Regions from separate parts of the Enterobacter vonholyi genome, predicted to be linked through region 1. Evidence: predicted binding sites of a transcription regulator. Region 1 holds the regulator's gene; each other region holds the start of a gene.
The links. Region 1 encodes CRP, which controls carbon source genes, mostly activating them, when cyclic AMP is high. Its sites were predicted from a motif close to ATGTGANNNNNNTCACAT; they were not measured.
Positions count from the first base shown of each region.

Region 1 (7,244 bases):
GGAGCGACTGATGGAAGGGAAGCAGATTGCGTGAGCATGTTCCCTCTCCCTGTGGGAGAGGGTTAGGGTGAGGGCATCAACACGCACGATGCCCCATCAATCACGCCTCGATCACTTCATACGAATGCGTGATTTTTACCGCTTTCTCCAGCATTAATGCCACAGAGCAGTACTTCTCCGCAGACAGATCCACCGCACGCGAGACCGCCGCGTCTTTTAGTTCTTTACCTGTGACCACAAAGTGCAGGTTAATATGGGTGAACAGACGTGGCGCCTCTTCACGCCGTTCTGAGGTGAGTTTAACCTCACAATCCGTCACGTCATGACGACCTTTTTGCAGAATCGACACCACGTCAATGGCGCTGCATCCGCCTGCCGCCATCAGCACCATTTCCATTGGGCTTGGCGCTTTATCGCCGGAGTTACCGTCCATTAAAATCTGGTGCCCTGACGCGGATTCGCCCAGGAACGTTAAACCTTCAACCCATTTCACGCGCGCTTGCATATTCTTAAACTCCAACGTTGCATTTTTGGTGACAGATTACGCGTGCGTTACATTTCTCGCAATGGAAGGCGACCTGCATCATGCTGAAGCGAGACACCAGGAGACACGCGGCGAAAGCTATGCTAAAACACTCTGGATGCTACAGTAATACATTGACGTTACACATGTATGCAGAGGACATCAAACTTTACTGGCTGCGAAACGTTACGGTAGCCGACTTCCCAGGGTATGGGTAAGAATTCGATTGCAACCCCAGAGTCCGGATGCATTTGATGACTCTGGTGACAGCTTATAACAGAGGATAACAGCGCATGGTGCTTGGCAAACCGCAAACAGACCCGACTCTCGAATGGTTCTTGTCTCATTGCCACATTCATAAGTACCCATCAAAGAGCACGCTGATTCACCAGGGTGAAAAAGCGGAAACGTTGTATTACATCGTTAAAGGCTCGGTGGCAGTGCTGATCAAAGATGAAGAAGGGAAAGAGATGATCCTTTCTTATCTGAACCAGGGCGATTTCATCGGTGAACTGGGCCTGTTTGAAGAGGGCCAGGAACGTAGCGCCTGGGTTCGTGCAAAGACAGCATGTGAAGTGGCTGAAATTTCTTACAAGAAGTTCCGTCAGCTGATTCAGGTTAACCCTGACATTCTGATGCGTCTTTCTTCCCAGATGGCGCGCCGTCTGCAGGTCACGTCAGAGAAAGTGGGTAACCTCGCCTTCCTGGACGTTACCGGCCGTATCGCGCAGACCCTGCTGAACCTGGCGAAACAGCCAGACGCCATGACCCACCCGGACGGCATGCAAATTAAAATTACCCGTCAGGAAATTGGTCAGATCGTCGGTTGCTCCCGTGAAACAGTAGGCCGTATCCTGAAAATGCTGGAAGATCAAAACCTGATCTCCGCCCACGGTAAAACCATCGTGGTCTACGGAACGCGTTAATTCCGCTTAAACGGCGTGCCATCGCAAGGTGTCACGCCGTTTTTGTCTCTACTCCCCATGTGGCGCAGGCTGATCTATCACCCGGAAGTTAACTACGCACTGCGACAAACGCTGGTGTTGTGTCTACCCGTGGCCATAGGCCTGATCCTCGGACATCTTCAGCAGGGCCTGCTGTTTTCTCTCGTACCCGCCTGCTGCAACATCGCCGGTCTGGACACGCCGCATAAGCGCTTTTTCAAACGCCTGATCGTTGGCGGCTGCCTGTTTGCGGGCTGTAGCCTCGCCGTACAGCTGTTACTGGCTCGTGATATCCCGCTGCCGCTGATCCTGACCGTGCTGGCGATGACGCTCGGCGTCACCGCCGAAATCAGCTCGCTGCACGCCCGCCTGCTTCCCGCCTCGCTGATTGCGGCCATCTTCACGCTGAGCCTCGCCGGGAATATGCCTGTGTGGGAGCCGCTGCTGATCTACGCTCTGGGGACGCTGTGGTACGGGCTGTTTAACTGGTTCTGGTTCTGGCTGTGGCGCGAACAGCCGCTGCGCGAATCCCTGAGCCTGCTCTATGTGCAGTTGGCGGATTACTGCGAGGCCAAATACACCCTGCTCACCCAGCATACCGATCCGGAAAAATCCTTACCGCCGCTGCTGACGCGCCAGCAGAAGGTGGTGGATCTCATAAGCCAGTGCTATCAGCAGCTACACATGCTCGCCGCCAACAAGAACCACGAGTATAAACGCCTGCTGCGCACCTTCCAGGTCGGGCTGGATCTACAGGAACATATCTCCGTGAGCCTGCACCACCCGCAGGAGGTACAAAAGCTGGTCGAGCGCAGCCATGCCGAAGCGGTGATCCGCTGGAACGCGCAGACCGTCTCCGCACGCCTGCGGGTGCTGGCCGATGATATTCTCTATCACCGCTACCCCACGCGCTTTAACATGGATAAACAGCTCGGCGCGCTGGAGAAAATCGCCCGCCAGCATCCGGATAACCCGGTCGGACAGTTTGCCGCCTGGCACTTCAGCCGCATCGCCCGGGTATTGCGCACCCAGCGTCCGCTTTATCCCCGCGACCTGATGGCGGATAAGCAAAAACGGCTGCCGTTATTGCCCGCGCTCAAAAGCTATCTTTCTTTTAAATCGTCCGCCCTGCGCAACGCCGCAAGGATTAGCGTGATGCTCAGTACCGCCAGCCTGATGGGCATGGCGCTGCATCTGCCGAAGCCCTACTGGATCTTAATGACCGTGCTGTTTGTCACCCAGAACGGCTACGGTGCCACGCGGGTGCGTATTCTGCACCGGGCGGGCGGAACGATGGCCGGGCTGATCATTGCGGGAGTAACGCTGCACTTCCACGTGCCGGAAGGCTATACCCTGGCAGGGATGCTGGCGATCACGCTGGTGAGCTATCTAATTATCCGCAAAAACTATGGCTGGGCGATGGTGGGCTTTACGGTGACGGCGGTATATACCCTGCAGCTGCTTACGCTCAATGGCGAACAGTTTATTGTCGCCAGGCTGATTGATACTCTGATCGGCTGCCTGATTGCCTTTGGCGGCATGGTCTGGCTCTGGCCGCAGTGGCAGAGCGGGCTGCTGAGACAGAACGCCCACGACGCGCTGGAGGCCGACCAGCAGGCCATTCGCCTGATCCTGAGCGATGACCCGCAGCCGTCCCCGCTGGCCTATCAGCGCATGAAAGTCAACCAGGCGCACAACGCCCTGTTCAACTCGCTTAACCAGGCGATGCAGGAGCCGGGCTTTAATTCGCACTATCTGGCCGATATGAAGCTCTGGGTGACGCATAGCCAGTTTATCGTCGAGCACATTAACGCCATGACCACGCTGGCGCGCGAGCACACGATGCTGACGCCGGACCTGGCGCAGCGCTATCTGCAGTCATGTGAAATTGCGTTGCAGAGGTGTCAGCAGCGTCTGGAGTATGACGCGCCGGGCGAGTCGGGAGACTCAAACATTCTGGAAGCGCCGGAGACGTTGACCCACGGGCCAATGAGCACCCTGGAGCAGCACTTGCAGCGCGTTCTGGGGCATCTGAACACCATGCACACCATTTCGTCGGTGGCATGGCGTCAGCGTCCGCATCACGGCATTTGGTTAACGCGCCGGTTGAAACGAACCGAATATTAGCCTTTAACGATCTTCGCAACCGCCGCGGCAAACCGGGTCAACCCGTCTTCAATATCCTTATCCTCCACCACCAGCGACGGCGCAAAGCGCATGACGTCCGGTCCGGCGTTGAGCACCATCACCCCTTCGCGAGCGGCGGCGTGCAGAAAGTCGCGAGCGCGGCCCTTGTACTGCGGCTTAAGCTCGGCGCCAATCAGCAGCCCCATCCCGCGGATCTCGCTGAACACGTCGTACTGCTCATCAACCTTTTTCAGGTGTTTCACAAACAGCTCGCGCTTCGCGCTAACGCCGTTCAACACCTCTGGCGTGTTGATAATGTCGAACGCGGCACCCGCCACGGCGCTCGCCAGCGGGTTACCGCCGTAGGTGGAGCCGTGAGAACCGACGTGGAACGCAGAGGCGATCTCCTGTGTCGTCAGTACCGCACTCACCGGGAAACCACCGCCAAGCGCTTTGGCGCTGGTCAGAATATCCGGCGTCACGCCGTAGTGCATATAAGCGAACAGATCGCCGGTACGCCCCATCCCGCACTGCACTTCATCAAAGACCAGCAGCGCCTGATGCTCGTCGCACAGCGCGCGCAGCCCTTTCAGGAATTCCGGGGTTGCCGCGGTCACGCCGCCTTCACCCTGGATCGGTTCGACAACAACTGCGCAGGTGTGGTCGTCCATCACCGCTTTCACCGCGTGCAGATCGTTAAACGGCACGTGGACGATATCGGCCGGTTTTGGGCCAAACCCGTCGGAATACTTCGGCTGGCCGCCAACGGAAACGGTAAAGAAGGAGCGTCCGTGGAAGGCGTTGTGGAAGGCGATAATTTTGGTTTTGTACGGGCTGTGGCGCGTTGTCGCGTAGTAGCGCGCCAGCTTAAAGGCAGTTTCGTTGGCTTCAGTGCCGGAGTTCATAAACAGCACGCGTTCCGCAAAGGTAGCATCAATGATCTTGCGGCCCAGGCGCAGCGCCGGTTCGTTGGTGAACACGTTGCTGGTGTGCCACAGGGTTTCGCCCTGGGTTTTCAGCGCCTCCACCAGCGCGGGATGGCAATGACCCAGCGCCGTGACCGCAATACCACCCGCGAAATCCACATACTCTTTACCCTGCTGATCCCAGACGCGGCTGCCTTTTCCCTTCACCGGGATAAATTCAGCCGGTGCATAAATCGGCAGGATCACTTCATCAAATGTCGCGCGGGTAATTGCTGGTTGTTCAGTTGCCATGTCATGACCATCCATTTTATGTCACAGTGAATGTGAAAATATAATCACAAAATATGCATAAAAAATCACAGCAAGGCAACAGATTTTCAGCGATTGAGGAAATTTGCCAGCAGCGCGTGCCCCTGCTCGCTGAGGATACTTTCCGGGTGGAACTGCACGCCTTCGAGATCCCATTCGAGGTGGCGAATCCCCATGATCTCCTGCGTATCGCTCCAGGCGGTCACCTCAAAACAGTCGGGCAGCGTCGACGGGTCAATGACCAGGGAATGGTAGCGCGTCACGGTTAAAGGATTATTGAGCCCCGTGAACACCCCGGTGCCGGCGTGGGTGACCGGAGAGGTTTTACCGTGCATCACTTTCGCGGCGCGCACGATGGTGGCACCAAACGCCTGGGCAATTGCCTGATGGCCCAGGCAGACGCCCAGGATTGGCAGCTTGCCGGCATAGTGCTGGATAACCTCCAGCGAAATACCCGATTCCGACGGAGTGCAGGGGCCGGGTGAAATCACTATTTTCTGCGGCGCCAGCGTCTCGATATCGGCGAGAGCGATCTCGTCGTTACGGCGGACAACCACCTCTGCACCCAGTTCACAAAAATACTGGTAAAGGTTCCAGGTGAAGGAATCGTAGTTATCAATCAGCAGAATCATGGCGGCTCCCGAAAAAAATGCCGCCCTATTCTACTCAGATTCCCGCGCTTCGCTCACTACTTTGGCAAAGATAGCGTTTAACGCGGTTAAATCTCCCGTTGCGCCACTTCGGTTAGCCGCAACCCACTGCTCGGGGTCGATATCACGCCAGTCCAGCGAGTAGCCCGCGTGGAGCGCCAGCTGCTCGAAGAAAACGCGTTGGGCAATGCCGTTGCCGCCCATAAACGGATGCAGCATGTTGATTTCGCAGTAGTAGTGGCTAACTCTGTCAACAAACGCCGCTTTCTCAAGACCCACAAGATATTTTTCGCTTTCCAGCGCCGCCATCAGCTCGTTCCCCATCTTTTCGATGTACTCAAAATGGCAGAAGGGAATGTCACCTTTAAAAATATCCTCGGTACGGAGCTCACCTGCCCGCTTCATCTCACTGCGGTACAAATGACGATGAATAAGGCACAGATGGGGTAGCCCGGGCGCGGAAGGCCCAAGCTCCAGCGTCTCAATATGAGGTTCTGAGGGACCATTACCTTTTTCAAGGAGACAACTGGCCTGTAAATTGACGTTACGCTGCTGTTCCCAGAGACGGGATTTTTGCTTGTCGGTGAGTTTTTTCACTTAACGCCTCCCTGAATAGTCCGTTTGCCACAAGTATAAGCAGCAAAACGCGCTTTCGCAGGGAGGGCTACATAACGCGGGCTGGAGAAGCCCGCGCTCAGAAGAGTTACGGCAGAACTTTGGCGGAGAGGATAACCACTGGTTTTGACGGGACATTCTGATACGGACCGACGTCGTGAGTAGGCACCTGAGAAATCTTGTCAGCCACGTCCATCCCTTTCACGATTTTACCAAAGACCGCATAGCCAAAGTCGCGCTGACCGTGGTCGAGGAAGGCGTTATCCGCTACGTTGAGGAAGAACTGGCTGGTCGCGCTATCTTTGTCCGCGGTACGCGCCATTGAGATGGTACCGCGTTTGTTCAGCAGGCCATTGTCCGCTTCGTTTTTGATAGGCGGGTTCGGCTGTTTCTGCTGCATTTGCTCGTTGAAACCGCCCCCCTGAATCATGAAGCCCGGGATCACGCGGTGGAAAGTGGTGTTGTTGTAGAAACCGCTGTTCACATAGTCGAGGAAGTTTTTCACGGAAACAGGGGCTTTCTGGCTATTCAGTTCCAGCTCAATATTCCCGGCGGAGGTGGTCAGCAGAACGTGAGGGTCCCCTTTTGCTGCCAGCGCAGCAGGGGAAACGGCAGAAAGAGCAAACACAGCTGCGACAGCCGCCAGTGTTGATTTGAGCATGAGAATTCCTTAACAAAGCGCAGTATAAAAAGCGAATGGCTTGATTCTAAAGAGCAGTATGAACGGAGACCAGCCTTTTACCTAATTTTACGAAGTTGAAACAATTATTACTACGCAAACGATTGGCTATGCCGCCAATTAATGTGATTTAGATCACACTAAAACCTGCAATGACACATTCATTGCCCTTAAAAGATAGGAATAGATCACTTTAACGACTAAAATCTGCCCGCTCTCAGCGCCCCCTGGGCGCTTTTCTTTTTCTGAACAGGCCAGACATGACTAACAGCAATCGCATCAAGCTCACATGGATCAGCTTCTTCTCCTACGCCCTGACCGGCGCGTTGGTGATCGTCACCGGGATGGTGATGGGGAATATCGCAGACTACTTCCATCTGCCCGTTTCCAGCATGAGTAACACCTTCACCTTCCTCAACGCGGGGATCCTGATCTCTATCTTCCTGAATGCCTGGCTGATGGAAATCGTCC
Region 1 covers NZ_CP162152.1:4,066,489-4,073,732, forward strand. The annotation lists gene AB3N39_RS19170 (phosphoribulokinase) at 1-34, shown strand, start outside; gene AB3N39_RS19175 (OsmC family protein) at 101-505, opposite strand; gene crp (cAMP-activated global transcriptional regulator CRP) at 817-1,449, shown strand; gene AB3N39_RS19185 (YccS/YhfK family putative transporter) at 1,507-3,594, shown strand; gene AB3N39_RS19190 (aspartate aminotransferase family protein) at 3,591-4,811, opposite strand; gene pabA (aminodeoxychorismate synthase component 2) at 4,898-5,461, opposite strand; gene AB3N39_RS19200 (putative adenosine monophosphate-protein transferase Fic) at 5,492-6,076, opposite strand; gene ppiA (peptidylprolyl isomerase A) at 6,183-6,755, opposite strand; gene tsgA (MFS transporter TsgA) at 7,034-7,244, shown strand, end outside.

Region 2 (7,244 bases), 340 kb from region 1:
GCAATACGGCTCCTGCGTTAATAAATGGCCCGATAACCAAAGTTAACTCCTGTTATTTAATCATTGATATTGCATTATTATGGCACGGCAGGGCTTCGCGGGCCTTAGCTTTGGCTGATTTCGTGCATACTGATTCCTTCTTGCACCTCAAAATAAAAGGTGACATTATTGCGCGAATTTTCTCCTCCCTGTCTCACCGTCCGGTGAGGGTAACTGCGCCTATGAAAACCATGAAAATTGCCGTCAGCCGCGAGCTGCTCTCCACTGTGTCTACGCACCGCGAAAAGGTGACGCTGGACAGCACTGATTTTACCGATGTGGCGGCCGTCGTCATCACAACGGCTGAAAGCCGCAGCGGTATCCTTGCACTGCTGAAACGCACGGGCTTTCAGCTGCCGGTGTTTATTTTTTCTCCAGAGCCAATGGAGGTGCCCGACGGCGCCACCGCGGTCATCTCGGGCAAAGCTCAGGAGTTTCTGGAACTGGAGAGCGCTGCCAGCCGTTATGAAGAGAATCTGCTGCCGCCTTTTTTCGACACCCTGAGCCAGTATGTGGAGATGGGCAACAGCACTTTCGCCTGTCCGGGCCACCAGCACGGGGCCTTTTTCAAAAAGCACCCGGCAGGGCGACAGTTCTATGATTTCTTCGGTGAGAACGTGTTTCGCGCCGACATGTGCAACGCCGACGTGAAGCTGGGCGATCTGCTGATCCACGAAGGCTCCGCTAAGCACGCGCAAAAGTTCGCGGCGAAAGTGTTTAACGCGGATAAAACCTACTTCGTGCTGAACGGCACGTCAGCGGCCAACAAGGTAGTGACCAACGCGCTGCTGACCCGCGGCGACCTGGTGCTGTTCGACCGCAATAACCATAAGTCTAACCACCACGGGGCGCTGATCCAGGCGGGTGCGACGCCGGTTTACCTTGAGGCCGCGCGTAATCCGTTTGGCTTTATTGGCGGAATTGACGACCACTGCTTTGACGATGCGTATCTGCGGGATCTTATCCGCGAGGCGGCACCGGAGAAGGCCGATGAGGCACGTCCGTTCCGCCTGGCGATCATTCAGCTTGGCACCTACGACGGGACGATCTACAACGCCCGTCAGGTGATCGATAAGATCGGCCATCTGTGCGACTACATTCTCTTTGACTCCGCCTGGGTGGGCTACGAGCAGTTTATTCCGATGATGGCGGAAACGTCCCCGCTGTTGCTGGAGCTGAACGAGAACGATCCGGGGATTTTCGTGACCCAGTCGGTGCACAAACAGCAGGCCGGGTTCTCGCAAACCTCGCAGATCCATAAAAAGGATAACCACATTCGCGGTCAGGCGCGTTTTTGCCCTCACAAGCGGCTGAACAACGCGTTTATGCTGCATGCCTCCACCAGCCCGTTTTATCCGCTGTTCGCAGCGCTGGATGTGAATGCCAAGATCCACGAAGGGGAAAGCGGACGCAGGCTGTGGGCGGAGTGCGTCGAGCTGGGGATTGAAGCGCGCAAGGCAATCATTGCCAACTGTCATATGATCAAACCGTTTATCCCACCGGTGGTAGCGGGGCGGCCGTGGCAGGATCATCCGACGCACGCCATTGCCAGCGAGCTGCGCTTCTTCAGCTTCGAGCCGGGGGCCAAATGGCACGGCTTTGAGGGCTATGCAAGCGAGCAGTACTTTGTCGACCCGTGCAAGCTCCTGCTGACCACGCCGGGCATCGATGCCGAAACCGGCGAGTACACGGATTTCGGGATCCCGGCGACGATTCTGGCGCACTACCTGCGCGAAAACGGCATCGTGCCGGAGAAATGCGACCTTAACTCGATCCTGTTCCTGCTGACCCCTGCCGAAAGCAGCGAGAAGCTGGCACAGCTTGTGGCGATGCTGGGCCAGTTTGAACAGCATATTGAAGACGACACGCCGCTGGCGGACGTGCTGCCGACGATTTTTCAGAAATACCCGGTGCGCTACCGGGATTACACCCTTCGCCAGCTGTGTCAGGAGATGCACGATCTCTACGTCAGCTTCGACGTGAAGGATTTGCAGAAGGCGATGTTCCGCAAGGAGAGCCTGCCTGAGGTGGTGATGAACCCGCAGGATGCGAACCGGGCCTATATTCGAGGCGACGTGGAGCTGGTTCGCATACGGGATGCCGAAGGGCGAATTGCTGCCGAAGGGGCGCTGCCCTATCCGCCAGGCGTGCTGTGCGTGGTGCCGGGTGAAGTCTGGGGCGGGGCGGTACAGCGTTACTTCCTGGCGCTGGAGGAGGGCATCAACCTGCTGCCGGGCTTCTCGCCGGAACTGCAGGGCGTTTACAGCGAGAAGGATGCCGACGGGATTAAGCGGCTGTATGGGTATGTGCTGAGATAGTGCGGGCTGCTGCCCTCACCCTAACCCTCTCCCCCTGGGAGAGGGAACGTCTCATCAAACCGCACTACGCTTGTACATCCTCCTCGGATGCCCGATCTTGCCGTACAGCATCTCCACCGTCAGAAAACCCGACTCGACGCAGTGTTCCAGATAGCGACGGGTGGTGGTTTTACTCAACCCCGTCTCGCTCACCACCTCATCCACGGTAAAGCAGTGCGTTGCCTTGTCGTTAAACAGCGACTGCACCCGCGCCAGCGTATTTTCCTCAATGCCTTTGCTGCCGTTGTCCTGGCGGTAGTTTTTCGCCTGCAGCTGATACAGAGAATCGACGTTTTGCTGGTCGACAATCTTCCAGACCCGCTGCTGTTCGGCAAACTGCACAAACCGCTCCAGCGACTGGCTGAGCCGCTTCCAGGAGACGGGTTTGAGGATGTAGTCGAACGCGCCGTTGCGGATGGCCTGGCTGCAGGTGTCCATATCGCTGGCGGCAGTAATAAAAATCACCGAGCAGTTGGCGCGGGCCAGCATGGGGTTATTGATAAGCGAGATCCCTTTGCCGTCCGGCAGGTAGTTATCCAGCAGCACCAGCTGCGGCTGTTTATTTGCAAGTTCTGCCTGGGCCGCAGCCAGCGACGAGGCAATGCCCACCAGCCTCAGACGCGGATGTTTGCCTATCAGCTCCGCGTGCAGTTGCGCCAGTTCGTTCTCGTCTTCAACAATCAGTACGTCGATAAGTTCATGTTGCATAGTCGGTGTCTTCCAGTTGCCGGGCGGTTCCCGTGGCCGGGATAAACAGGGAGAAAATGGCGCCGCGCGGGGTATTATCGGCAACTTCTATTGCGCCGCCAGCCTGTGTGACATAGCTTTCGATCAGATACAGACCAATCCCATGATCGCCGCGCGTCTTGGTGGTGATGCCGCGTTCAAAGATCCGCTCACGGATCTCCGGTGTAATGCCAACGCCCTGGTCGGCGACTTCAATAATCAGCTCCTGGTCGCTGAGCTTTATCAGCACCTCCACCGGCGCGTGGGGAAGCGGCGACCGCTGCGTCGCTTCGATGGCGTTATCCAGCAGGTTACCAATAATCGAAATCAGTTCCTGCTCCCCGAGGGGAAGGAATGATTTATCCAGCCGACAGGCCGGATCGAAGCACAATTCAACGCCTTTCTCCCGCGCGCGGGCGGCTTTCCCCAGCAGCAGACCGCACAGGGTCGGTGAGCTGAAGCGCGAAGAGATAAAGTCCAGCAGCTCCTGGGCGTGTTCAGACTGCGCCTGAATGTAGCCAATCGCCTCCTCATAGCGGCCCATATGCAGCAGGCCGGAGAGGGTGGTCATCCGGTTTAACTGCTCGTGGCGCATAATGCGGAGGTTATCGACATAGCGTTTGACCTGGCTGAGCTGGGCGCTCAGAGAGTCGATCTCGTTGCGATCGCGGAAGGTGATCACCCAGCCCTGCAGCGATCCCTCAAGCATGATGTGTACCCGGCTGGCAATCACCGTGAGATCGTTAAAACGGCAAATCTCGTCATGGGTATCTTTCGCCAGCATCGTCTGCGTGCCGAAGAACGGGACCGGATCGATTACCTGGCTTATCAGCTGTCCGCGCAGTTCACGGGCCGGCTGGCTCAGGCCCAGCAGCTTGCGCGCCGCCTGGTTGATGACTTCAATCCGCCTTTGATCGTCAATGGCAATCACCCCTTCATAAATAGACTCCATCATGGCCTTCTGCTGACGCACCAGCAGGCCGATCTCGCGCGGCTCAAGGGAGAAGATCTGCTTCTTAATACTGCGGGTAAAGAACCAGGAGAAGATAAAGAGAGCAATCAGCAGCAGCACGGCGGCAATCAGAATGTTGACCACCTTACTGACGGTAATGGTGTCCAGGTAGCTGGTGAGATAGCCGACCGAAACGATGCCGACCACCTGTCCTGCAGCGTTGAAGATGGGGGCTTTACTGCGCAGCGAAATGCCCAGCCCGCCTTTGCGGATGGTGGTGATGCTTTTACCCTGCAATACGGCTTCGTTGTCACCGCCTACCAGCGTGGTGCCCACTCTGTCGGCAAAGACGGAGTGAAAAAGATGCTGGCCTTTATTATCACCAATCACAATAAAGCTGGCGTCGCTGTGCGCAGAAATCTTCTGCATAAAATCATGGATGGCGTTGATATTCTTTTGTTCAACTTCATTACGCAATGTCGGAATAAGCGCAATCTCTTCAGCCTGTATTTTGGCTCGCGTACTCATTTCCTGATAAAGCTGTTTCCCTACGTCGGCATAATAATATCCGCCCAGTAACGCAAAAAGCACTGAGAAAAAGGCAACCAGCGAAATAAACAGCTTGATCTGGAAAGAGACTTTCATAACTATCACGCAAGGTAGCGACAAAGATCGCCAATATATCATCTTTTTTTGCGCGTACGCCCGCTTTGCCGAAAACTTGTGATCCCTTGCACAGCGGGCGCTGTAAAAGCGTTATCCAAAAGGCTAACGTGCTTTGGGCTGCATCAACAAATGTTATTTGTTTGTTCAATTTAGAAAAGAAACCATAAAAACCACGGCAATAAATAAGGTATAAATCACATTAAATAAAAGAAACCATTAAAACCATAGCTGCCATTAAAACTTCGCTTTTAATATGCCATCCCTCACATAAAGTAAGCCTTTGTGACTCTAAGCTGAACGCACAAAATAACCAAGGGGCTTATTATGAGCACAACTGACGATTCTTTCTCTGTTACCCACGACCCGATTGAAATTCAGCGACCTTCGCTCAAAGAGCGCTGGTGGCATATTATGGATACCTGGAAAATCGGGATTATTCCTCTGCCGCTGTTCGTTCTGGCGGGCGTGCTGATTGCCATTGATTGCCTGGGCGGAAAACTGCCGAGCGATATCGTGGTCATGGTGGCCACGCTGGCCTTCTTCGGCTTTGCCTGCGGCGAGTTTGGCAAACGCCTGCCGATTGTCGGCAAGCTCGGCGCGGCGGCGATTTGCGCCACCTTTATCCCTTCCGCGCTGGTCTATTACGGCCTGCTGCCGGACGTGGTGGTCGAGTCCACCACCAAGTTCTACAAATCCACCAACATCCTCTACCTCTATATCTGCTGCATTATCGTCGGCAGCATCATGAGCATGAACCGCACGGTGCTGATCCAGGGCTTCTTGCGCATTTTCTTCCCGATGCTGTGCGGCGAAATCGTCGGCATGCTGGTAGGGATGGGCGTCGGCCTGGCGCTGGGTCTTGAGCCATTCCAGATCTTCTTCTTTATCATTCTGCCGATTATGGCGGGCGGCGTGGGCGAAGGGGCAATCCCGCTTTCCATCGGCTATGCCACCCTGCTGCATATGGACCAGGGCGTGGCGCTCGGTCGCGTGCTGCCGATGGTCATGCTCGGCGGTCTGACGGCGATCATCATCTCCGGCTGCCTGAACCAGCTGGGCAAGCGTTATCCACACCTGACCGGTGAAGGCCAGCTGATGCCTAACCGCGCCAATGCCGATGCCACCGTCTCTCAGCCTGCATTCTCCGGCAAGGCGGACGTGACCACTATCGCCTCCGGCGCGCTGCTGGCGGTGCTGCTCTACATGCTGGGCATGCTCGGCCACAAGCTGATTGGCCTGCCTGCTCCGGTCGGCATGCTGTTTATGGCGGTTCTGGTGAAGCTCTGTAACGGTGCCTCTCCGCGCCTGCTGGAAGGCTCTCAGGTGGTGTACAAATTCTTCCAGACCTCTGTGACCTATCCGATTCTCTTTGCCGTTGGCGTGGCTATCACCCCGTGGCATGAACTGGTGGCCGCCTTCACGCTGACCAACCTGCTGGTGATTATCAGCACCGTCTCCGCGCTCGTGGCGACCGGGTTCTTCGTCGGCAAAAAGATTGGTATGCACCCGATTGATGTCGCCATCGTCTCCTGCTGCCAGAGCGGTCAGGGCGGTACCGGCGACGTGGCGATCCTGACCGCAGGCAACCGCATGAGCCTGATGCCATTCGCCCAGATTGCTACCCGTATCGGCGGGGCGATTAACGTCTCTGTCTCACTGCTGATTCTGGGCAACTTCCTCGTTTAAGTTTTCAGGAAAGAACAATGAAACTCGCAAGCTTTTTATACCAGGGAAAACGCAGCTACGGCATCGTCCAGGCCGACGGCGTGATTGATTTAGGCCGCCGTCTTGGCGACCGCTACAGCGATCTTAAAGCGCTGCTGCAGGGTAACGGGCTGGCACAGGCCACCCGCTACCTGAACGATGCCGTGGACGTGCCGATGAGCGCCATCACCTTCTTACCGGTGATTGAGCAGCCGGAAAAAATCCTCTGCGTGGGCATGAACTACGCCGACAAGCGCAAGGAGTTTGACCAGCACAACCCGGCCCCAACCCTGTTTGTCCGTTTTCCGGATTCACAGACCGGCCACAACGAACCGGTGCTGAAGCCGCGCCACTCCAGCGAATTCGACTACGAAGGAGAGCTGGCGGTGATCATCGGTAAAGGCGGGGAGAACATCAGCCGTGACGACGCCCTGCGTCACGTGGCGGGCTACAGCTGCTACATGGACGGCTCCGCCCGCGACTGGCAGCACACCTGGTTTACCGCCGGTAAAAACTGGCGCAAAACCGGCGCGTTTGGCCCGTGGATGGCGACGGCAGATGAGATCCCCGATCCGCACAGGCTTGCAATCCGCACCTGGCTGAACGGCCGCATGGTGCAGGAAGACAACACCAGCAGCATGATCCACAAAGTTGCGGAGCTGATCGAGTACATCAGCACCTTCACCCGCCTCAGCCCGGGCGACGTGATCATCACCGGATCCCCGGGCGGGGTGGGTAAAAAGCGCAATCCGCCGCTGTTTATGAAAGAGGGCGATCGCATTGAGGTGGAGATCGAGCAT
Region 2 covers NZ_CP162152.1:3,731,228-3,738,471, reverse strand. The annotation lists gene AB3N39_RS17480 (DUF554 domain-containing protein) at 1-40, opposite strand, end outside; gene AB3N39_RS17475 (ornithine decarboxylase) at 222-2,357, shown strand; gene AB3N39_RS17470 (response regulator) at 2,412-3,104, opposite strand; gene AB3N39_RS17465 (ATP-binding protein) at 3,094-4,719, opposite strand; gene AB3N39_RS17460 (2-hydroxycarboxylate transporter family protein) at 5,065-6,426, shown strand; gene AB3N39_RS17455 (fumarylacetoacetate hydrolase family protein) at 6,444-7,244, shown strand, end outside.
Region 2: AB3N39_RS17460 (2-hydroxycarboxylate transporter family protein) is a predicted target of CRP. The motif match lies at 4,923-4,940, and genes of this name have one in related genera.

Region 3 (7,244 bases), 1.0 Mb from region 1:
GTTGGTTATAACCAGCTATTCGTTAATGTAGGTGATAGTCGATTCATTGAGAGCGAAGGTGTACCTGGAGATGCCATAGTCGTTGGCAGGACATGGAAGTATGTGAACAAGTCTGGAGGCCCAGACAGAAGATTTAAAGACAATTCAGAACTTCCTATATGTCTTTATGAAAACCTTTCGTTTACAAGTCATTCTGGACTAAATGAGTTATTACAACTGTCTAAAACTGGCTATGGAGAAAGCTTTTCACATTCAATTGAAACACTTAGCAAAAAAGTCATTTCTGCTTAGCTATGTCATTTTTTATACTGAGAATAATTGACTGTTAGGCTTGCCCTCGGGCATTCCAGGAATGGGGCTTGAAATGGACGGTGCAGTACAGCACGCGCCACAATCGGGACGGCAATCCATAAATGCTCTCTTTCGCTGACGATGGCCCGCGTAGTCGGGCATCGCGCGCACAGTAACACCTTTTGCGTATTGATAGCAAAAGCCACGAATTCCACTTGCCTGAAAGGCCGCGCGCGAGTAATTTGGCGCGATATTTTTTACCTCCCGTAAACAGGATTACTGCAATGCCAAGAGCGAACGAAATTAAGAAAGGTATGGTGCTGAATTACAACGGCAAACTGCTGATTGTGAAAGATATCGACATTCAGGCACCAAGCGCCCGTGGTGCAGCAACGCTGTATAAAATGCGTTTCGCCGATGTGCGTACCGGCCTCAAAGTGGAAGAACGCTTCAAAGGTGACGATATTGTCGATACCGTGACCCTGACCCGTCGCTATGTTGATTTCTCCTACATCGACGGCAACGAATACGTGTTCATGGACAAAGAAGATTACACCCCGTACATCTTCACCAAAGATCAGATTGAAGAAGAGCTGCTGTTCATTCCTGAAGGCGGTATGCCTGACATGCAGGTTCTGACCTGGGATGGCGTGCTGCTGGCGCTGGAACTGCCTCAGACCGTCGATCTGGAAATCGTTGAAACGGCACCCGGCATCAAAGGCGCATCCGCCAGTGCCCGCAACAAACCGGCTACCCTGACGACCGGCCTGGTGGTGCAGGTGCCGGAATACCTCTCCGCTGGCGAGAAGATCCGCATCCATATCGAAGAAAAACGCTATATGGGTCGCGCTGACTGATTGCGGCGTTTGTCGGATGGCGGCTTCGCCTTACCCGACCTACAAAACAAAAAAACCGGCTCTCAGGCCGGTTTTTTTGTAGGCCCGGTAAGCGTAGCGCCACCGGGCAACAGAGCTTACAGAAGCTCCGGATACTTCGTCATCTTCAGCGCCAGCTCAACGCCACGCACTTCCGCCATCCCTTTAAGACGGCCAATCGCAGAATAGCCTGGGTTGGTTTTCTTACGCAGATCGTCCAGCATCTGGTGGCCGTGGTCTGGACGGAACGGAATAGGACGCACATCGCCAATCTGCTTGCGACGCGCCTCTTCGGCCAGAACGGCGTCTACCACCGCCACCATATTCACATCGCCGCCCAGGTGAGCCGCCTCGTGGAAGGTTTTTGGGTTCTCTTCACGGCAGGTCGCGCGCAGATGCGTAAAATGAATGCGGTCGCCGAAGGTTTCAATCATCCGCACCAGATCGTTATCTGCCCGCACGCCGTAGGAGCCGGTACACATGGTGAAGCCGTTATAGATGCTGTCGACCGTCTCTTTCAGCCACTGCATATCTTCAATTGTGGAAACAATGCGCGGCAGGCCGAGAATGGGACGCGGTGGATCGTCCGGGTGCACGGCCAGGCGAACCCCGACCTCTTCCGCAACCGGCACGATAGCGCGCAGGAAATACGCCATGTTTTCACGCAGCTGGTGCTTATCAATATTGCCGTATTCCGCCAGGCGGGCGCGGAACTGATCCAGCGTATACCCCTCTTCGGCACCCGGCAGGCCCGCAATAATATTACGGGTCAGCTTTTCGATGTCCGCGTCGCTGGCTGCATTGATCCATTCGAGTGCCTGCTGCTGCTCTTCCACGCTGTAATCCGCTTCAGCGCCAGGCCGTTTCAGGATGTGCAACTCGAACGCTGCAAAGGCAATCTGATCGAAACGCAGCGCTTTTGAGCCGTCCGGCATCTGATATTCGAGGTCGGTTCGCGTCCAGTCGAGGATGGGCATGAAGTTATAGCAAACCGTATCAATACCGCAGGCCGCGAGGTTACGAATGCTCTGCTGATAGTTAGCAATCCAGGTCTGATACTCCCCGGAATGGGTTTTGATATCTTCATGAACAGGAATGCTTTCCACCACAGACCAGGTTAATCCCTTCTCCGCCAGCAGCGCCTGACGCGTCTGTATTTCCTCTACCGGCCAGACCTGACCGTTAGGAATATGATGCAGCGCCGTGACGACACCCGTTGCGCCAGCCTGACGCACATCATCAAGAGAAACCGGATCGTTCGGCCCGTACCAACGCCAGGTTTGTTCCATTGCCTCACCCTCTTAAGTTGTTATACCAATATGCGTTACTGCAATGACGACTACCATACATGTTTGCCGTAAAGGGTCAATACACCGCCACACATTGATTGATCAAACTCACATAACGGGGATATTTACGGCTCACCAATTTTATTTGCTGTCATATAACTTTACACTGGCATTGTTAATTAATGGTTAATCAGGTGTGTATCTCATGAAGACAATTGCCTCTACCGTCCTTCCTGCCGGGGTTCAGCAACCTCGCTACGATCGCCAGTCATTACGCTCCCGCATCGTTCACTTTGGCTTTGGCGCGTTTCACCGTGCGCACCAGGCCTTGTTAACAAATAGGGTGCTGAATGAAAAAGGCGGCGACTGGGGGATTTGTGAGATTAGCCTGTTCAGCGGCGACGCGCTGATGAGCCAGCTGCGCGCGCAGGAGCATCTGTTCACCGTGCTGGAGAAAGGGGCTGAAGGAAATGAGGCGATTATCGTCGGCGCCGTCCATGAGTGCCTGAACGCAAAGCTGGACTCCCTGCCCGCCATTATTGAGAAATTTTGCGAGCCTCAGGTCGCGATTGTATCGCTCACCATCACGGAAAAAGGCTATTGCATCGATCCCGCGACCGGAAAACTCGATCTGAATAACCCCCGGATCGTCCACGACCTTGAAAACCCCTCAGAGCCACATTCTGCCCCAGGGATCCTGGTCGAAGCGCTCCACCGCCGCCGCGAGCGCGGTTTGCCTGCGTTTACCGTGCTCTCCTGCGACAACATCCCGGATAACGGGCACGTGGTCAAAAACGCGGTGCTGGGCATGGCGCAAAAGCGTTCCGCGGCGCTGTCTGAATGGATTGATAGCCACGTGAGCTTCCCGGGAACGATGGTTGACAGAATTGTTCCCGCCGCGACGGAAGCATCGCTTGCGGAAATCACCGACGCGCTCGGCGTTGAAGATCCGTGCGCCATCAGCTGCGAACCGTTTATTCAGTGGGTGGTGGAAGATAATTTTGTCGCAGGCCGTCCCGAGTGGGAAGTGGCGGGTGTCCAGATGGTGCAGGATGTTCTGCCGTGGGAGCAGATGAAATTACGCATGCTCAACGGCAGCCACTCTTTCCTGGCGTATCTGGGGTACCTCGCGGGCTACGCGCATATTAATGAATGCATGGAGGACGCGGCGTTCCGTGAAGCCGCCCGTCGGCTGATGCTGAACGAGCAGGCCCCCACGTTACGGATTAAGGATGTCGATTTCACCGCCTACGCCGATAGCCTAATTGAACGCTTTGCCAACCCGGCCCTCCAGCATCGGACCTGGCAAATCGCGATGGACGGTAGCCAGAAGCTGCCCCAGAGAATGCTTGACGGGACCCGCGTTCATCTTGAGCGAAATACGCCGTGGCCGCTGCTGGCTCTGGGCGTGGCCGGCTGGATACGCTACGTCAGCGGTATCGACGACCGTGGCAATGCGATTGACGTTCGCGATCCCCTCAGCGATAAAATCCGCGCCATCGTCAACGCCAGCAGCGACGCCGACCGCGTTAACGCGCTGCTGGGGCTGAGTGAGGTCTTTGGTCACGATCTCGCACAAAACAGCGTCTTTGTGGAGACTGTCCGCCAGGCATACCAGCGCATTATCCGCAACGGCGCACGTCAGGCTGTTATCGAAACGTTAAATATTTAACGATTACTGCGCTTAACGCGAACGGATGAGGCCTCCGTTCGCCCTTCCCCTTCTCACAGGTCACGTTTTTCGCCAGGATAGAGAGAATAGTGTTATAGCATCACAATTCTGATCTGGAGCGCACGTGACCAAAACCAACCTCATCACCGGTTTTCTCGGCAGCGGTAAAACCACCTCAATTCTCCACCTGCTGGCGAATAAAGATCCGGCCGAGAAGTGGGCCGTGCTGGTCAATGAATTTGGCGAGGTGGGCATTGACGGCGCGTTGCTGTCATCCAGCGGCGCGATGATTAAAGAGATCCCCGGCGGATGCATGTGCTGCGTCAATGGCCTGCCTATGCAGGTCGGCCTCAATACCCTGCTGCGTCAGGGCAAACCTGACCGCCTGCTGATTGAACCTACCGGGCTGGGTCACCCTAAGCAAATCCTCGATTTACTGACCGCCCCGGTTTACGAGCCGTGGATCGATTTGCGCGCCACCCTGTGCCTGCTCGATCCGCGTCAGCTTCTGGATGACAAGGCGGTGGCTAATGAGAACTTCCGCGATCAGCTCGCCTCCGCTGACGTTATTGTCGCGAATAAAGCAGATCGCGCCACGGCTGAAAGCCAGGCTGCGCTGGATGCGTGGTGGCAACATTTTGGCGGCAATCGCACACGGGTGCAGACCACCCAGGGGAATATTGATAGCGCCCTGCTTAACCTGCCTCGTCTGAACCGCACCGAGCTGCCCGCCAGCGCGGAGCATTCGCACAGTCATCCGGTTAAACAGGGTCTGGCAGCCCTGAGTCTGCCGGAACACCAGCGCTGGCGTCGTAATCTGAATAGCGGCCAGGGATATCAGGCCTGCGGATGGATTTTTGATGCTGAAACCGTTTTTGACACCATCGGGATCCTGGAGTGGGCCCGTCTTGCGCCCGTCGATCGCGTGAAAGGGATCATGCGCACCCCGGACGGACTGGTGCGGATCAACCGCCAGGGCGACGATTTCTTTATTGAAACGCAAAACGTGGCGCCGCCTGACAGCCGTATAGAGTTAATTAGTGCGGTTAACGCCGACTGGAATGCCCTCCAGTCCAGTCTGTTGAGGATTCGTTTAAGTTCGGGCGGCTAACGTTGCCCCAGTTTTCACTCTATGCAGAACGTTATGACAACTCGATTTCCCCTGATATTACTGCTTAATGTCGCCGGTCTGGCGCTTTTCTTCTCCTGGTATATCCCGGCAGATCATGGTTTCTGGTTCCCGCTGGATTCTGCCATTTTTCACTTCTTCAATCAGGAGCTGGTGAAGAGCAACGCGTTCCTGTGGCTGGTGGCAATTACCAACAACCGCGCCTTTGACGGCTTCTCGCTGCTGGCGATGGGCTGCCTGATGCTCTCTTTCTGGCTGAAAGAGGACAAAGCCGTGCGTCGGCGTATTCTGATTATCGGTCTGGTGATGCTGCTGTTTGCTGTCGTCATTAACCAGCTGGCCACCGCGATTATTCCGGTTAAGCGTTCCAGCCCAACGCTCTTTTTCACCGATATCTATCGCGTCAGCGAGCTGCTGCATATTCCAACAAAAGATGCGTCGAAGGACAGTTTCCCTGGCGATCACGGCATGATGCTGCTTATTTTTTCCTCAATTATGCTTCGCTATTTCGGCAGAAAAGCGTTTGCCATAGCCCTGATTATTTTTGTGGTTTTTGCCTTCCCGCGCGTAATGATTGGCGCTCACTGGTTCACCGATATTGCCGTCGGTTCGCTCTCCGTTGCGCTGATTGCGCTGCCGTGGTGTTTGATGACCCCACTGAGCGACAGGATAATAGCGCTGTTCGATCGCTATCTTCCCGGCAGAGCGCAACAACAATTAAACAAATAACTAACCTAAATTAACGTGAGCTATCAGGGATCGACATGATCCCCGATAGCCTTTCCGCCACGATCTTTTCCCAGCGTCATATTCTTGTCATCACATTCATGATAAAAATGAAGCAATTGCGCGATAAAGCCTCGGATCTGTCCGCATTTTAAGCAATTACGGATTTTTACTTTCTGTATCACATTTTCTTATAAAAAAAAGGCTTTTTTTTCTCGCAATACCCCAGGCAATCGGTTAATCTCGAACTCGTTTTGCCCCATAGAGATAATTATTTCGCTGGCGAATAATTTTGTGCGCTGTACCACAAATGTGACCAGAAAGAATTGTCTCAATGTGAACAGATAATTAGTCTCGTCACGTTTGGCATTTTTATAACGATATTTGTCGTTAAGGACTTCAAGGGAAAATAAACAAAATGGTCAAATCTCAACCGTTTCTGAGATATATCTTACGGGGAATCCCGGCGATAGCAGTCGCGGTACTGTTGTCTGCATGTAGTACATCGAACACCGCAAAGAATATGCATCCTGAGACGCGTGTTGTGGGAATGGAAGATTCCTCGTCACTGCAAGCCTCTCAGGATGAATTTGAAAATATGGTACGTAATCTGGACGTGAAGTCCCGCATTATGGACCAGTATGCTGACTGGAAAGGCGTGCGTTATCGTCTTGGCGGCAGCACAAAAACAGGTATTGATTGTTCCGGTTTTGTACAGCGTACATTCCGCGAGCAATTTGGGTTAGATCTTCCGCGTTCAACCTATGAACAGCAGGAGATGGGCAAGTCGATTTCACGTACCAAACTGCGCACCGGTGATCTAGTCCTGTTCCGTGCCGGTTCTACAGGTCGCCATGTTGGCATCTACATTGGTAATGACCAGTTCGTACATGCCTCCACCAGCAGCGGTGTCACCATTTCCAGCATGAATGAACCGTACTGGAAGAAGCGCTACAACGAAGCACGCCGCGTACTGACCCGCAGTTAATATGACTATCGTATCGTTGGTTATCCCTTGGCTGGCGATATGATGAAAAAAAGCACTGCTTCGGCAGTGTTTTTTTTTGCCCGTTACACTGAATACATCCAGCGGCATTTCAGGAATTACGACGTCTATGTTCACCCGCTATTTCTCCAGCAATCGCAAGATACTGATCCTCAGCATCATCACAGGCCTGATCGCCGCCCTGCTCCTGGGTTCGTTGCAATTTTTCTGGAGCTACCACAAGCGGGAAGTCAAATTCGACACCCTGATCCACGAT
Region 3 covers NZ_CP162152.1:3,017,621-3,024,864, forward strand. The annotation lists gene AB3N39_RS14185 (DUF4236 domain-containing protein) at 1-291, shown strand, start outside; partial or broken gene AB3N39_RS14190 (YkgJ family cysteine cluster protein) at 328-411, opposite strand; gene yeiP (elongation factor P-like protein YeiP) at 576-1,148, shown strand; gene uxuA (mannonate dehydratase) at 1,265-2,455, opposite strand; gene AB3N39_RS14205 (mannitol dehydrogenase family protein) at 2,661-4,127, shown strand; gene AB3N39_RS14210 (GTP-binding protein) at 4,252-5,238, shown strand; gene AB3N39_RS14215 (phosphatase PAP2 family protein) at 5,272-5,985, shown strand; gene mepS (bifunctional murein DD-endopeptidase/murein LD-carboxypeptidase) at 6,401-6,970, shown strand; gene AB3N39_RS14225 (cyclic di-GMP phosphodiesterase) at 7,098-7,244, shown strand, end outside.
Region 3: uxuA (mannonate dehydratase) is a predicted target of CRP. The motif match lies at 2,552-2,569, and genes of this name have one in related genera.

Region 4 (7,244 bases), 1.3 Mb from region 1:
CATACCGAACCGGTCAGCCAGTATTACCGATTATTTACCCGCAAATTTATCCATCCGTCAGAACGATATATTGCAATAACAGGCTGGGGCGCTGGTGGGTTTATGGTGTCCAAAGACTACGGACAAACCTGGCATTCTGTAGGTATTGCACCCGGTCACAATGAGCCAAATGGTGATGATGGTCCTCCTTATGAAGACGTTCTTTCTTTCACAGTCGTCAACGAGCAGGGTTTTTTACAGACGAAACACCGGCTGTATATGTCGTCAAAACCGTTTGATGACCCGCGTATTCTGCCCGGTGGTCCAGGGATTGAGTATACCGTGGATGATGGTATGGGGAGCAAAGTAAACGGCAAGCTGGAACCTCGATTTCCTGGCCCAGCTTGGGGGCTGGACTACATCACCAAGCAAGGTCTGAAAGAGAATACGGCGCAGTTTAAAACGAACTATCAGGGCCTCCCCGATAAAGTCCCGGAAGTAAAAGGCTACACCGGCTGGGACCATATGCGCTGCGATATAGATGCTGGGCGGAAAAGTTATTAACTTAAAAGGACGTAGGATATGAAATTTATTAAAATATATGACATTAACGTGTTAGCATGTAACATTTTGTTTTTACTGGTGGCTTGCACCAGTTTATCTGGATGTTTGACCTACTCGCTTTCCCAGAAAATTGGTGATGGAAAGGACGTATCAATATCATATAGCAATGATGAAATTATTGGCTTCTCCAAAGGTATTGACAGTAATAAAAAGGAAGGTTGGGTTTTTATTGGTAAAAATTTTGATTATTTACTATCTAGTGGGGGCGATTCAATTGTAAGTCTTCTAAATGATGACTCAATTGATAAAAAAAGCCTTACAGCGCGCGGCGAAGAACAGTTTGTGATTTCACAAAAGGGTAATGCGTTTTCTGGAAGTATCTATATTCTGTATAAAAATGCCCCGTTAATTGATGGCGTCCGTAATTCATTGAAACAGCATGGTTTTATTTGCCATAGCAATAACAATTGTGAGCTAACAGTACGTTTCCTTTCTGGTAGTATTCATAAGAAAAATACCCAACAAGATAATAGCAAAGTATTAATGTTCTATCAGCCAGTCAAAATTGCATTTTACAAGAAAAGTACGTCTACATCCCCAGCTGTCGCTGGTGCGCTCTTATACCCTGTTACTCTTGCTGTGGATATTGTTACATCGCCATTGCAATTAATTAGTTTGCCTCTTGTTGGTATTGCAAGTATGGCATCAATGAAAGCTCACTAAAAGGAATGAAGTGATGAACGGCGTAATTCGACTCAATGACCCGCTGGTAAGCGGCGGGAAAGTGATTAAGGCGTCAGGCGCGCAATTTATGGGCCTGCCCGTGGCTCTGAAAGGCGATGAAGTGACGTGTACGGAGCATAAAGGGACGTTCCCTATTAACGATTGTCACCCAACCTGGACGATGAACGGCCGCGGCGTGGTCGTGGACGGCTGTAAAGCGGCGTGTGGTTGTGCTATCCGGACCACGCTACCTGTTGCGGGGGCTGTGTGATGAACTGGTGGTTGTATCCTGAACAGGACGAATTTAAAGAAGACTACCCCTATCTGGCAGTTTTTATCCTATATGTGATCGTCGTGATTATCGGTATTGCTGTTCGGGCAGTCACCTGGCCGGGTAATAAACATGTTGATCTCGATTTTCTTGCCCAGTCCGTTGTTATTCCAGTTGTTTTTCTGACGGGGTTCGTTCAGATGTGGTCTGTCGTGTATCACGGCATGAGGCACTACATGGAAACGAGGCTGCTGATTGCCGCCCGGCAGGAATACAAGGTTGTCAGCTTTGCCCGGGGGAATATTACCCTTGCTGGCTGGTCCGTACTCACTCCACCAAAGGCAACAAAGGAACTGGCACTGAGAATGCTGAAACTTGAGGGAGAGTTTCCGCTGGCCGCTAAAATGCCGTTGAAAATCGAGCTGGAAGAATCGTTCGATTTCACGAGGGCCGGGCAGGCAGTATCCCGCGTTCTGGAGCCCATGGCAGGGAAACTTTCTCGGTACCAGCAGATTGAAGCGCTGGTGTGGGTTCGAGGCGGGGATGAATCCTTTAGCGATGAACTCCTGCGCGTGCTTGAACGTTCTGCGATCGCGACGAAGAAAATCACTTTTTTACCTGAATGCCCGGACTATACGCAAGTCACGGAATGGATAAATCTGTCGAAAAGCTACGTCGTTCAACGGCTGCTTATCTGCGTCGATCTGCATTCTGACGAAGAAGCATCTAAACAGATGGAAAATGTTACGGCACTTCTCTTCACGAACGACTACGTCAAAACTGAAGGAGAAAAACCTGTTTATCTTTACCAGCCGATGACAGGTGTCAATGACGTTGAAAGCAAGGTACCGGTTTATCTGAGGACGGAAACGGTCAGTAAACCTAAACTGCTCTGGTATACCGGGTTATCCCGCACAGAGAAGTATCCGCTGCTGGAAGTGCTGGACGAGAACAAAGTGGTGCCGGACAGGCTGGAGCTTGAGGCTTCGCTCGGTGAGCGCTCTGCCGGTTATCAGTGGCTGATGCTGGCGCTGGCCGCTGATGCGGTTATGTATGGGCAGGGCGATCAGCTTGTGGCCGCGTCCGCACAGAACCATTTTGCCATGGCCGCGCTATCCTCCCGGTTGACCTGCCAACCCGATTACCCCGAAGAAAAAAGATATACGTTGCCGTGGCAAGCTGGCGGGATTGGCGGTCTGATGTTGTTTTTTGGGCTGATGTTAATCATTGCCAGCGTTGGTGAAGCCGGTAAAACTCTGTCCGGCTGGTTTATAACGATAATGGCGGTTCTGTTAATAGGTTTATTCCTTGGGATGGGGACATTGTTTACCTTGTATTATGGTGACAAAGCTTATGAGCACATGGGGATGTGATGATGAATGAAGCATTAATTTTAACGACAGCATTCCGGATGATGATAATAGTAATATAAGGAATTGATTAAAGGGGAATCTCTCCCTATTAAAGCGGATAGTTTCCCCTTAAACCTTTGTTATCCCACTTCCGGCAGCATCCCGGCTGCAATCAACACCTGCACCAGAATAATCACCACCCCACAGCAAAACACCACGCACAGCAGCGGTTTTCCCCCCGCCACGCGGTAACCCTGCTGCGGATGCTGCTGGCGGCTCTTCCATGCCAGCAGGGAAGGGAGCAGCAGGGCCAGGATAGAGAGCGCCACCCCCGCATAGCCCAGCGCCATCACAAATCCGCGTGGGTAAAACAGCGCAAAAGCGAGCGGCGGCAGGAAGGTGATGGCCCCCGTCTGCAACCGTCCAGCCGCGGTATTGCGACGCTGGAACAGGTCGGCCAGGTAATCAAACAGGCCGAGCGCCACTCCCAGGAACGAGGTTGCCAGCGCCAGGTCGGCAAACAGGTGTACCGCCAGCTCCACGTGCGGGGAGGTAACAACCTCGCGCAGCGCCAGCAGAAAACCGTTCAGGCCAGCGTGTTGCGCCATCAGCCCAATAAAGGTCGAAGAGTCAATGCTGCCCAGCGTCACCAGCTGCCAGAAAATATAGGCGATCAGCGGGATCGCGCTGCCGATAACAAAGACGCGGCGCAGCTTGCGGATATCGCCGTTCATATAGCTGACGATGCTCGGCACGCTACCGTGGAAGCCAAACGAGGTGAAAATGACCGGGATCGCGGAAAGCGCCAGCCCTTTTTCCAGCGGCAGCGTCAGCAGGTTGACCTTGTGCACGTGCGGGGCCAGCAGCACCAGCATGATAATCAGGAAGAGAATTTTGGCGCTGAACAGAAAGCGGTTAAACAGATCGACCAGCGATGTCCCCACGCAGACCACGCCGCCGCCGATGAGCGCAAAGAAGATAGCCCCCGTCGCCGGGGTAATGTCAGAGCCAAACCAGTCGTTGACGCTGGAGGCGATGAGTTCCCCGGCGCCGCTGATATAGGCGGCGGTCAGGGCGTACATCAGGAACATCATGCTAAAGCCGGTTATCCACTGGCCGTAGCGTCCCAGATAGCGCGCCGCAAGCGAACCCAGGCCGGTGTCGGCGGGGACGTGCTGGTAAACCTCAAGCAGCAGCAGGGCGGTGTAGCACATCAGCGCCCAGAGCGTACCCAGCAGCAGCAGGGTCATGCCAAATCCCACGCCCGCGGCCGCCAGGGGCATGGCCAGCATTCCTGCGCCAATTGTCGTTCCGGCGACGATAAAAATACTTCCCAGGGTTCTGTTTTTCACGCTTTCCTCTACAACGCTTCTTAACCGCGACAAATCTGCGGCGCAGAGTAAGGGAAAAGCCGTAACTCGTCAAATCACCGTTACAAGTACTGTAATTAAAAGTTTACGAATTGCGCTGCCGGCAATTCTATGACGTGGGGCGACGCTCAGGCGTAACGTAAACAGGGCGTACAGGGAATAAAATGGGTATTTCGATGCGGGGGAGGGAAGGTAAATTAACGCGGTGCCGGAAACCGGCACCGCGCTGAAATTAATTCTGAGTATCGAGAGTGGAAAGTTCTTTATCAATAAAGTAAAGACCTTCACCGGATTTCCCCACCAGCGATAATTTATCCAGCACGGATTTAAACAGCTTCTCTTCTTCGTGTTGTTCAGCGACGTACCACTGCAGGAAATTAAAGGTTGGATAATCCTGGCTGGTCATCGCAGCATGAACCAGTTCGTTAATTTTCTGGGTGATCAGCTGCTCGTGCTCGTAGGTGGCGCGGAACAGTTCATCGAGAGAATTATACTCAGCAAACGGTGAGGCCACGGTGTCAATGCGCGGCAGGCTGCCCGTATCTGTCAGATAATCAAACAGACGCTGCATGTGGGTCATCTCTTCCTGAGCGTGACGACGCAGAAACGCGGCCGCACCTTCGAAGCTGTGGTAGCTGCACCAGGCGCTCATCTGCTGGTAGAGCAGGGATGAAAAAAGCTCAAGATTCATTTGTGCGTTGAGCTTGTCGATCATTTCAGTTTTCAGCATGGTGACGCTCCGGATTATTATTTCTGGTCCACAATGAGCGACACTATAATTTGTTATTTAATTATTTGCAAAACGTAAAATTATTATTTTATTTATTCAAAATACGAATGGGAATAAAACGCATTGGCGATTTTTATAATGTATTAATGAGAATTATTTTTGTTCGTAATGAAATAAACTGCCAGCACACGCTGGCAGCTTCGATTAATACCACGGATTATTTGACTTAGGATTAACGGCGTAACCCATACATTTGTACTGGATAGTCACGCTCTCGTTCAGGCACAGAGAACCGCTTGTCAGGGTACAGGTTTTAATGGGCTGACCATAGGCTGAGGCGGTAGCATACCCCATGCTCTGACACGCTTTTGCCGCCGTGCCGTTATTCACATACTCATCGGAATATGCATTTTGCAGCGCTGCCTGGCCGTAGTCGAGGCGGACGATTCCGTTTGGGGCATCGAGACTACTGACTTCAGCCTGGCGGTTAATACTACACCCCGCGAGCAGCAGGATTGTGCCGGCTACAATGACTCTTTTCATGGTTCGCTCTGAGTGGATGGAAATACGTTATCGTACCCGCAGATGCCCGCTGCAATGCCTGGAATAGCCGGACAATCTGCCCTCACTCTTTGCAACGGGTCCGGGATTAACGCTGTCAGGCCACATGCGGATTAAATTGTGATGCATGTCACAAAAATATTGATTTTTGTGACAGTGGTCATATTATAGGCACGTTGACAATAAAGTTGTATAACAAGTTAATGGAGCCTCATCGTGAAACTGCGCAAAATCCTGAAAAGCATGTGGGCCAATTACTGCCGCACGTTCAAAGACGTGCCGCCGGGCGCCATGTTCTGATAAAAAACCTGCTTCGGCAGGTTTTTTTATACCTGCAGGCGTTGAAGGGGAGATGTCAGGGGGCGTGTTTTGCTAATATGGCGGCCTTTAAATAAGGAGAAAGCCCCATGTCACAAAACCTGAGCGCCGATCAGGAACTGGTCTCTGACGTTGTCGCCTGTCAGCTGGTTATCAAACAAATCCTTGATGTTCTGGACGTGATTGCGCCGGTTGAAGTGCGCGAGAAGATGTCTACCCAGCTCAAAAACATCGATTTCGCCAGCCATCCTGCTGCCGCTGATCCGGTAACGCTTCGTGCGATCCAGAAAGCCATCGCGCTGATCGAGCTGCGATTCACGCCGCAGGGTGAATCCCACTAAGCAGGGAAATGGGCGACGGTACGTGTCGCCCTTTGATGCTGTCAGAAGAACGTCTGGACCAGCAGGTAGCTCGCCGCGCACGCGCAGCTCACCCCAATCAGCCCTGGCAAAATGAAGCTGTGGTTGATTATGAATTTCCCGATGCGGGTCGTGCCTGACCGGTCAAAGCCGATGCAGGCCAAATCACTTGGATAGGTTGGCAGCACAAAATAGCCGTATGATGCCGGGAAAAAGGCGATCAGCATTTTCGGGTCGATGCCCAGCATGAGGCCCATAGGCGCAACGGCCGTCAGCGCCGCCGCCTGGCTGTTCACCAGTTTTGACACCAGAAACAGTACAATGGCATACGTCCACGGGTGGCTTTTCACCACGCCTTCCAGCGCCAGCTTTAACTCCTCGAGATGTGCCTGAAAAAAAGTATCGCTCATCCACGCCACGCCGAACACCGAGAAGATCGCGACCATACCGGCTTTGAACACCGCGCCGTTGGAAATGGCCGACGCATTGACCTTGCAGGCCATCAGCATCACCGCGCCCGCAATTAACATCATCATCTGAATGACAAGGTTCATCGACAGCGCCGTCATTTTACCTTTCACTTCAAAGGCAGGGCGCAATTCAGGGAATGCCCCCAGCAAAACGACCACGGCAATACCGGCAAAGAAAATCCACGTGGACCAGTAGGCCTGTTTAGGAAAACGTTGATTCATTAACGTCTCCGTTCCGCCGTAGATAAATTCTCGCTGCTTAGGATCTTTCAGCTTTTCCTGAAACTCCATGTCGTCTGCCAAATCTTTCCCGCGGCGTAAGCTCCACAGGGCCGCTATGGCCACGCCAAAAAGTGAAGCGGGAACCGAGACGGCAAGTATTTCCAGGATCCCCCACGCGTGGCCGAGCCCATGCTGGGCCGCCAGGATGGAGACCAGCGACACGACGGCAACGGAAACGGGGGAGGCCGTGATCGCCATCTGCGACGCGACCGATGCCACGGCCATAGGGCGCTCCGGGCGGATCCCTTTTTTCAGGGCGATATCC
Region 4 covers NZ_CP162152.1:2,720,518-2,727,761, reverse strand. The annotation lists gene AB3N39_RS12865 (hypothetical protein) at 1-543, shown strand, start outside; gene AB3N39_RS12860 (hypothetical protein) at 562-1,266, shown strand; gene AB3N39_RS12855 (PAAR domain-containing protein) at 1,280-1,537, shown strand; gene AB3N39_RS12850 (hypothetical protein) at 1,534-2,910, shown strand; gene tyrP (tyrosine transporter TyrP) at 3,030-4,241, opposite strand; gene ftnA (non-heme ferritin) at 4,492-4,989, opposite strand; gene yecR (YecR family lipoprotein) at 5,194-5,532, opposite strand; gene azuC (stress response protein AzuC) at 5,767-5,850, shown strand; gene AB3N39_RS12825 (DUF2766 family protein) at 5,958-6,209, shown strand; gene AB3N39_RS12820 (anaerobic C4-dicarboxylate transporter) at 6,251-7,244, opposite strand, start outside.
Region 4: azuC (stress response protein AzuC) is a predicted target of CRP. The motif match lies at 5,669-5,686, and genes of this name have one in related genera.